Regions from separate parts of the Paenibacillus sp. 2KB_20 genome, predicted to be linked through region 2. Evidence: riboswitches for the same ligand, from Rfam matches in the RefSeq annotation. Region 2 holds a riboswitch; the other holds the start of a gene.
What was found. A riboswitch is a leader RNA that binds a small molecule or an ion and turns the genes downstream of it on or off. The one in region 2 is predicted to bind S-adenosylmethionine.
Positions count from the first base shown of each region.

Region 1: it holds a riboswitch for S-adenosylmethionine, as region 2 does, so the genes downstream of both, metA (homoserine O-acetyltransferase MetA) here and AB4124_RS05385 (methionine ABC transporter ATP-binding protein) in region 2, are expected to answer to the same signal.

Region 1 covers NZ_JBFRHH010000001.1:703,112-707,824, reverse strand. Annotated here, with positions in the region: gene AB4124_RS03250 (HRDC domain-containing protein) at 1-847, shown strand, start outside; gene corA (magnesium/cobalt transporter CorA) at 928-1,863, opposite strand; SAM riboswitch class I at 2,299-2,428, shown strand; gene metA (homoserine O-acetyltransferase MetA) at 2,562-3,479, shown strand; gene AB4124_RS03235 (PLP-dependent transferase) at 3,504-4,688, shown strand; gene AB4124_RS03230 (aminotransferase class I/II-fold pyridoxal phosphate-dependent enzyme) at 4,685-4,713, shown strand, end outside.
Region 2 covers NZ_JBFRHH010000001.1:1,140,504-1,145,216, reverse strand. Annotated here, with positions in the region: gene AB4124_RS05395 (COX15/CtaA family protein) at 1-505, shown strand, start outside; gene AB4124_RS05390 (Cthe_2314 family HEPN domain-containing protein) at 966-1,685, shown strand; SAM riboswitch class I at 1,807-1,953, shown strand; gene AB4124_RS05385 (methionine ABC transporter ATP-binding protein) at 2,061-3,077, shown strand; gene AB4124_RS05380 (methionine ABC transporter permease) at 3,077-3,745, shown strand; gene AB4124_RS05375 (MetQ/NlpA family ABC transporter substrate-binding protein) at 3,814-4,656, shown strand.

The sequences.
Region 1 (4,713 bases), 440 kb from region 2:
ATGCGTGTACCGACATCAATTAGCGAAGAAGCTTGGAGAGGGCTTCCGGCCGCTAGTTGAGGGGGTATTCCATGAACCGGGAGAGACTGGAGGCAAGAATCTCGGCGCTCAGAAGCTGCAGTGCTACAGTGAGCTGTATGGCTCGGAGGAGTTGTACACGGAGCTGTGTGCTTGGCGCAGAAGAAAGGCGGCCTCCGGAAGAAAAGCACCTTACTTCATTGCCAGCAATCGAGTGCTGCGTATGATTAGCGCCTTCATCCCCCAGAATGAGGAAGAGCTGCTGCAGCTTCCGGGAATCGGGGTCAGCAAGGCTTCGGAGCATGGGGCGGAGTGGCTGGAGATCACGACGAAAATCGAACGAACCACAACCTTTCCACTGGATTGGGTTTACGAGCAGCTGCAGGAAGAGGTGTTCTTGTCCTGGCTGTATAAACAGAAGGAGCAGCGTTACAAGCAAGAGCTCGACCGCTTCCGATTCCGCCGTACGATGCTGATTGGGATAGCTGAGGGAGCTTCACTGGCCCAGTTGGAAGAGCGCACCTCGTTATCTCGTCGGGATTTGGTTGAGGAATTGGAGGGGCTCGAGAAGGAAGGTTATGATACGGAGCAACTGCTTGAGGTTGAATTGAATACGATGACGGCTTCAGAGCAGGCAACGGTATGGAAGGCGTTTGAAGAGCTGGGCGATACGTTTCTTAAACCCGTATTACAACGGGTATATGGAGAAGGACAAGCCCGGAATGGAGAGGCAGAAGACATTGGCGGAACGGAGAAGCTGTATGAGCGGCTGCGCCTGATACGGATTCGCTTCCGGCGGGAGGAGTCTGGCAAAGCGAACGCAGGTTAAATCCGCATAAACGAAAATCAGGACGGATTCCCTTGTGGCAAGGAGATCCGTCCTGATTCTGTCTGTGGTTCTGTGGTATTTCATATCCAGTCTTTTTTACGGAACAGGTAAAACATAAGAGCACCGGCAAAAACCATGATGCCGAGAACCACATAGTAGGAATATTTCCAGTCGAGTTCAGGCATATTTGTAAAGTTCATGCCATAGATGCCGGTAATGAGGGTTAGCGGAATGAAGATGGTTGTAATAGCTGTAAACACACGCATAATTTCGTTGGCCCGATTGGCGATACTGGATTGGTAAGCTTCGCGAAGGTTCCCCATGAGATCTCGATAAGTCTCGAATGTCTCGGAAATTTTCACGGCATTTTCATAGATATCGCTGAAATACTTCTGCAACTGGTCATCGATCAGCCGGAGATCTTTTTTGTTCAGCGTATTGATAACTTCCTTCTGCGGTCCAAGTACCTTTTTCAACCAAAGAATCTCGCTTCGCAGACCGATAATCTCGCTTAAGTGTGATTTTTTGGTATGCATGAGGATGTCTTCCTCCAGCTTTTCAATCCGCGCCTCGATGCGGTCCCCGACGGAGAAATAGTTGTCCGTGACAAGGTCGATCAAGAGATAGAGGAAGCGGTCAGGCGTGCTCACTTCATCCTCCCAGAGAAGCGGTTTAACGCTGCGAAGCTCGTGGATTTTTTGCTTGGTCATCGTAATAATAAAATGCCTGCCCAAGAAAACGTTCAATGCGCGAAGGAAAATTTCTTCGTCGTCAAACCGGATGCTGTTAACGACGATAAAATAGTGGTTCTCATATATTTCAATTTTTGGACGCTGCTCTTCTTCGCTGAGGCAATCCTCAACCGCAAGATCATGCAGGGAGAAGAGAGGTTGCAGTTCGGCTAAATCATCCTCGTCCGCATCCAGCCAGTAGAAGCCGCTGGCCGGAGGGGTCAGCGTCATTTCGATGTCATCAACAGGGGTAAATACGCCCGAATCGACCAACCGGATTTTCATCTGATATCACTCCTTTGTCAAATACAAGCTGCTTGGTTAAGCAGTAAAGGCACAGGATATCAGCCCACCGGTGTAGGGGCATGTCAAGGAAGGTTAGAATACGATAAAAGCGCATGAAAAATAACGCCGTCCTCTGCCGGTAGACTGATCTTAATCCTATGCGGTTGTGCGTCTTGATCTAGTTTCTGGCTCGGGTCACCGTCCATCTTCCATGTCACCTCTTTCATACTCGGTTTTCAACAGCACTTGTCTAGTATAACGCCGGGTGTAGGACCTTTCAAGTTGAAATCCGGCGCAGCCAAGGACCATGGTACAGGGTATGGAAACCTTCGGTGAAGTGTGACAAACTTTATGAAAAGGTTCTTGACGAAAAATTGGGAATGATTTAAAGTAAGTATCAATTACGAACAATTTAAGACAACTGAATAAAGCGAAATCTTATCAAGAGCAGGTGGAGGGACTAGCCCTATGAAACCCGGCAACCGGCGGCAACATCGCACGGTGCTAATTCTTGCAGGTGATACGACGCTTCTTAGAAGCCGTTGTATAGTCTGACAGATGAGAGAGGCGCATTGTGATACGTATATGATGACCTTTCTCTACTTGGAGAAAGGTCTTCTTGCGTTTATACAGTCTAACGCTCTTTCTCACAGCTTTTTATGGATGTATCATTTCATATTTCGAAGGAGTGAGCCACGATGCCGATTAAAATTCCGGATGCCTTGCCGGCAAAGGAAGTTCTGGCTGGAGAAAACATTTTTGTCATGGATGAGAGTCATGCATTTCATCAGGATATCCGCCCATTGCGGATAGCTATTCTGAACTTGATGCCAACCAAGGAAACGACGGAGACCCAATTATTGCGATTGATCGGTAACTCCCCGCTCCAGGTGGATGTTGTCCTTCTTCATCCGAGTTCCCACGTTTCGAAGAATACGTCGGCTGAGCATCTGAAATCATTTTACAAAACCTTTGAAGAAGTGAAGAACCGTCGTTTTGACGGCATGATCATTACAGGAGCTCCAGTCGAGCAGTTGGAATTTGAAGAAGTGAATTACTGGAATGAGCTTACTGAAATTTTTGAATGGACCAAGACGCATGTGACCTCCACGCTCCATATTTGCTGGGCATCGCAAGCCGGGCTTTATTATCATTACGGCGTACCGAAATACAGCCTCGAGGAAAAATGCTTCGGCGTATTTCCACATACGATCAATGAAGCGTGTACCAAGCTGCTCCGCGGCTTTGACGAAATGTTCTTTGTTCCGCACTCTCGTCATACGGAAGTTCGGCGCGAAGATATTACAGGTATTGACGATCTGGTCATCCTGTCCGAGTCCGAGGAAGCAGGAATTTATTTAGTTTCAAGCCGGGATGGCAAGCAGATATTTGCCACAGGACATTCCGAGTATGATGCGGACTCTCTGAAGTGGGAGTATGACCGGGACGCTGCCAAAGGAATGGATATCGCGCTGCCGCGCAACTATTACCCGAATGATGATCCAACAAGGACGCCTCCGTCCATATGGCGAGCGCATGCAAACTTATTATTTACTAATTGGCTCAATTACTATGTATATCAGGAAACGCCATACGATATTGGTCCGCAAATATAGAAGTATACGGGAGGAGAGTTTGTGATGGAGAAGAAACCTTTGAATATAGAGAGCCGGCTGGCACAGATCGGGTCGGTGCAAGAACCGGTAACCGGAGCCGTGAATTTTCCGATTTATCACGCTACGGCATACCGCCATCCCAAATTAGGCCAGAGCACAGGGTTTGATTACACCCGTACGAAAAATCCGACCCGTTCGGTACTGGAGGACGCCTGCGCCGAGCTGGAATCCGGTGATGCCGGCTTTGCCTGCAGCTCGGGCATGGCTGCCCTCCAGACGATCTTTGCTTTGTTCGGTCAAGGGGATCATCTGATTGTATCGCTGGATTTGTATGGAGGGACCTATAGGCTTCTGGAGCGGATTATGTCCAAGTTTGGCGTAACGGCTACGTATGTGGATACGAATGACCTGGATGCGCTGGAAGGGGCAAGAAGACCCAACACGAAGGCTGTATTTATCGAAACGCCGACCAATCCGCTTATGATGATTACGGATATCGAAGCCGTCTGTACGTGGGCAAGGCGCCATCAACTGATCAGCATCGTGGATAATACGCTATTGACACCATATTTCCAAAGACCTATCGAGCTTGGGGCGGATATTGTCATACATAGCGCCACCAAGTATTTGGGAGGACATAACGATGTGCTGGCGGGTATCATCGTAACGAAGGGCAAGGAACTATCGGAAGAGATGGCTTTCCTTCATAATTCCATCGGCGCGGTGTTAAGCCCGACCGATTCCTATCAGCTGATGAGAGGAATGAAGACGCTTGCCCTGCGCATGGATCGGCACGAAGCGAATGCAACCGCAGTGGCAACATTTTTGACAACTCACCCAGCGATTGGCGAGGTGTATTATCCTGCCCTGCCGGATCATCCGGGACATGACATCCAGAATCGTCAATCCAGCGGCAACACCGGCATCTTCTCCTTCAAGGTGAAGGACGCCCGCTATGTGGAGCCCGTGCTGCGGCACATTAAACTGATTGCGTTCGCAGAAAGCCTGGGGGGCGTCGAATCTCTGATGACCTACCCTGCCGTCCAGACCCATGCGGACATCCCGCTTGAGATTCGGGAAGCGATCGGTGTGGATGACCGCTTGCTCCGGTTCTCGGTCGGAATCGAGCATGCGGATGATCTGATCGCGGATTTGGATGCTGCACTGAGCGCAGCCATAGCTGAAGTGGAAGGGAGCACGGGAGAATGAGCATCGATAAAGGTCCATCAGGCTT
Region 2 (4,713 bases):
TCGGGTAAGCAAGGGTTTCCGTAATTTAGTCTGGGGCACAACCCTGTATAGCTATATCGTCGTTTATATTGGTGCATTCGTCAGCCACACCGATTCTAGAGAAGGTTGCTCGGGCTGGCCGCTGTGTAACGGGGAGGTGATCCCGGAGCTGGGCGGTGGGGTCGGCATCGCCTTTATGCACCGGGTGGCAGCGCTTCTGCTGCTGGTCGTGGTTGCGGTGATGGGGCATTTTGCATATTGGCGCAACCGCGACAACCGGGAGATACAGATGCTGGGCATCTCGGCAACCGTGCTCTGCTTGCTGCAAGTGTTTAGCGGCGCCCTCATTATGGCAACGATGCATAACGAGGAAGTTTACGTATTCTCCGCGCTGGGACATACACTGCTGATCTCGGCCTTATTCGGCGTACTCTGTTATTTAAGTGTCAGGGTATGGCAGCTCAGCAAGCCGGTTAGAGCCGAAATGCGGCCGGATCATAGCATGTCTCGTGAAAAGATTGTATAAAAAAGAAGCGAAAATCATTAAACGAAAAGATCGAATTTAAGGCAACACCGTTTATGCAAAGTCCCCGAACCAGCGTTCGAGGGCTTTGTTGTATAGTGAGGAGGGAAGTGGATGATAGCCAAACCTTCCGCTCGACCTGTCCGATATCAAGGAGACGCTGGAAGTAGTATTGAAAAGGTTTGATCCCGCAACGGATTAGTTTATATTTATTAAGATTGACGAAGGCGATATCCTGGAGGATATCTGAAAGTCGCCCCATTCTGTGGGTTGTCTGGCCGTTTCGGGGGCATCCTATAAGAACAATCCTCTGGTCATTGAAACACGAATGAAATCGGGATACCCGGGATGAGTTATTCCCGCGTGAGGATATCGTGAAGACGGTTAAACGCGGTGGAATCACTATTTCGATAAATAGCGGTCAAGAATGAAGATTAATTTGATGACTCGAGGGGGTAACGCCATGCTTCGTGTGTTACTTGGGGAACAGCCCCGGCACAATAACGGACTGCTTGAGGAAGCCATCGAATCGATGGTCAAGACAACCCGGCTGCTGCAGAAGGAAATGGAGAAAAATCAGGATCCGACGCATGACTTTCGCAAGCTTGAGATTTGGACCCGGGGGTTGATCGTTTCCCTGGATGAGCTGGAACAGAGCTGGAATGCGGCAAGGCATTTCAGTCAATCGGTCAAATCGGGTTACATCGATGACATGTCGATTCAGGAGCAAGGGGAATATCAACGATATGTGTATTTTTACAAAAACGGCTTCATACGGGTATTCTCGATCCTTGACAAGCTGGGGACGGTGTTGAACGATTTGTACGATCTTCATACCTCCAAGGTGAAGGCGCATTTCTCTTATTTTACGGTCCTGCGGCAGTTTAAATTCCTGAAAGCCCACGGAGAGCTGGCCAAAGAGCTGGAAGCGATCAAGGAGCGTTACAAAACACCGCTGAACTCGCTCCGGAAACGGCGCAACGCCGAAATCCATTACATGAATTCCGAGATGCAGGATGATTTATGGCAGCGTCATCAAGGGCTGTCGGACAAGATCGAGCTGGAGGATATCGATCAGCACCTGGACGATCTCAAACAAGGTGTCGATATGGTATGCCGGAGTCTGGCGGCCTCTTATAAATATACGAACGAGCTTTGGGGGAAAAATGGAGTCAGGGCTTAGGCACAAGATCGCCATGAAATTCCTTTTGACAAAAACCTGAAAAGAATCTATACTAACTATTGCATTCATTAAATGTTATTAAATCAGATCAAATTAATCGGAAAAATTTCATATCGATGTTTTCTTATCGAGAGAGGCGGAGGGACAGGCCCGATGAAGCCCGGCAACCGACTCCAGCGTGTAATTGCTTAACGCAGTGACGCTTGGAGTGACATGGTGCTAATTCCTTCAAAGCTACAGGATATCCCTTGGCTTTGACAGATGAGAAAAGGCGTTGACTTTTACGTAAAGAGGGCCCTTTTTGATTCTACAAAAAGAGGCTCTTTTCTTTTGGGTAAATAGATATGAAGCTACGGAAAAAGGAGGATTATCGGATTGATTGAGCTCAAGCAATTGACGAAGCAGTACGGAAAAGCCGGAACCTTAACCACTGCGTTGTCCGAATTGGATTTGTCGATTGAAAAAGGAGAAATCTTCGGAGTCATCGGACACTCCGGTGCAGGTAAAAGTACATTGATCCGTTGTATCAATTTGTTGGAGCGTCCCACCTCGGGCGAGGTGTGGGTGAACGGTAAGAACTTAACGTCGCTTGGCAAGAAGCAGCTTCAGACGGAACGCCGCAAAATCGGCATGATTTTTCAGCACTTTAACTTGTTATCTTCCGCGACGGTGTACGATAACATTGCGTTTCCGCTGCGTCTGATCAAGACACCAAAGGCTGAAATGGAACGCAAGGTATCCGAACTGTTGGCTTTGGTCGGCTTGGAGGCGCATCGGGATAAATACCCGTCCCAGCTATCAGGCGGGCAGAAGCAGCGGGTCGGCATAGCCAGAGCGCTCGCAAGCGATCCCGAAGTGCTGCTGTGCGACGAGGCCACTTCGGCGCTTGACCCGCAGACGACCGATTCGATCCTGCGCCTGCTGCTGGACATTAATAAAAAGTTTCATCTGACGATCGTGCTGATTACCCATGAGATGCATGTGATTCAGAGCATATGCGACCGGGTCGCCGTCATTCATCAGGGCGGCATTGTGGAGCAAGGGCCGGTAACGGAAGTGTTCCTGAAGCCGAAGCATGAAGTGACCCAGGAATTTATCCGCCAGGAGATGGACAGCGGCGAAGCGCTGCGGCTGGCCATTCAGGGCCAGGCGAACGGACCTTCGAGGGCGGTGCAGATTACGTTCCTTGGATCGAAAACGTACGAATCGATTCTGTCCCATACCGTTCATGAGACGGGCGTGAATTTTGCAATTCTGCAGGGCACGATCTCCACGATCAAAGAAACGCCGTATGGCCAGCTCATCGTCCGTTTCGAAGGGGAAGAGCGTGCCATAGAAGATACGATCCGGAAGCTGCTGGAACAAGGATTAGACGTGGAGGTGATTCATTAATGTTCGGGCTTGATTTTACCCAGATCGACTGGAAAGAGATATGGACGGCAACATTGGATACCCTTCGGATGCTGGGGGCTTCGGCATTGTTCAGTTTCATCATCGGACTGCCGGTTGGCGTGCTGCTCTACATGGCTGCAAGATCTACATCCGGTTTGGTGCGCTTCGGTTACACGATCCTGTCGTTCATTGTGAACATCCTGCGTTCGGTTCCGTTCATTATTCTGATCGTTGCGATGATCCCGATTACGAAGTCGCTCGTAGGTGTTTCGTACGGCGTGCTGGGAACCATTCCGCCGCTCGTGATCGGCGCTGCGCCATTCTTCGCTAGGCTCGTAGAAACGGCTTTGAATGAAGTGGATAAAGGCGTGATTGAAGCGGCTCATGCCATGGGCTCCTCGACAAGTCAAATCGTATGGAGGGTTCTCCTCCCGGAGGCTCGTCCGGGCTTGCTGGCTGGGATGACCATCACGATTGTAACCCTGGTATCGTATACCGCGATGTCCGGTCAAGTCGGCGGAGGCGGTTTAGGAGATTTGGCCATCAAGTATGGGTATTACCGTTATGAGACCGAGATCATGATTCTGGCCGTCGTATTAATGATTGTGCTGGTACAGCTGCTGCAAATGGCAGGAGATCGTCTGGTCCGACATTTTACAAGAAAATAACGGGATGGATGAGGCATCAAGGAAGACAATATAAAAAATAATATATTTTCGGAGGGAGCGTTTTTAGAATGAAAAAATGGACATTGGCATTGATCAGTTTGACATTGGTTACAGTGCTGGCTGCGTGCGGCAGCAAGCCTGCGGATAAAGCAGCTGAGCCAGGGGGAACAACAGGAGGCGGCACTCAAGAGACCGTAACCTTGAAAGTAGGCGCTTCGCCTTCACCTCACGCCAAAATTTTGGAGCATGTTAAACCAGCGCTTGAAAAAGAGGGCGTGAACCTGGAAATCGTGGAATTCACGGATTATGTTCTGCCAAATACGCAAGTGGACTCCAAAGAAATCGACGCGAATTTCTTCCAGCACAAGCCTTACCTGGATAACGAAATCAAAGAGCGTAAATTGAATCTTGAATCCGTGATCGCGGTGCATGTGGAGCCGTTGGGTGCTTACTCCAAAACCATTAAATCTGCGGATGAGCTGAAGGATGGAGCGGTTGTGGCGATCCCGAATGATCCTTCGAATGCAGGCCGTGCGTTGACTCTGCTGTCCAAGAATGGCGTAATTAAGCTGCAAGATGAAACCAAGCTTGAAGCTACCGCTAAGGATATCGTGGAAAATCCGAAGAACCTGGAGTTCAAGGAAGTTGAAGCCGCCATGCTGCCGCGTATGCTGGATGAGCTGGATCTGGCTGTCATTAACACGAACTACGCGCTTGAAGCGGGACTGGACCCAACAAAGGATGCACTCTTTATCGAAGACAAAGAGAACCCTTATGCCAACCTGCTGGTAGCTCGCCCGGACAACAAGGACTCCGACGCCATTCAAAAATTGGCCAAAGCGCTGACTTCCGAGGACGTGAAGACCTTTATCGAAGAAGAGTACAAAGGTGCTGTCATTCCGGCATTCTAATTCGAGCACCAAAGGCTCGATGATGCTGTAGATTAGTTCATCGTATCCCTGAAGAGA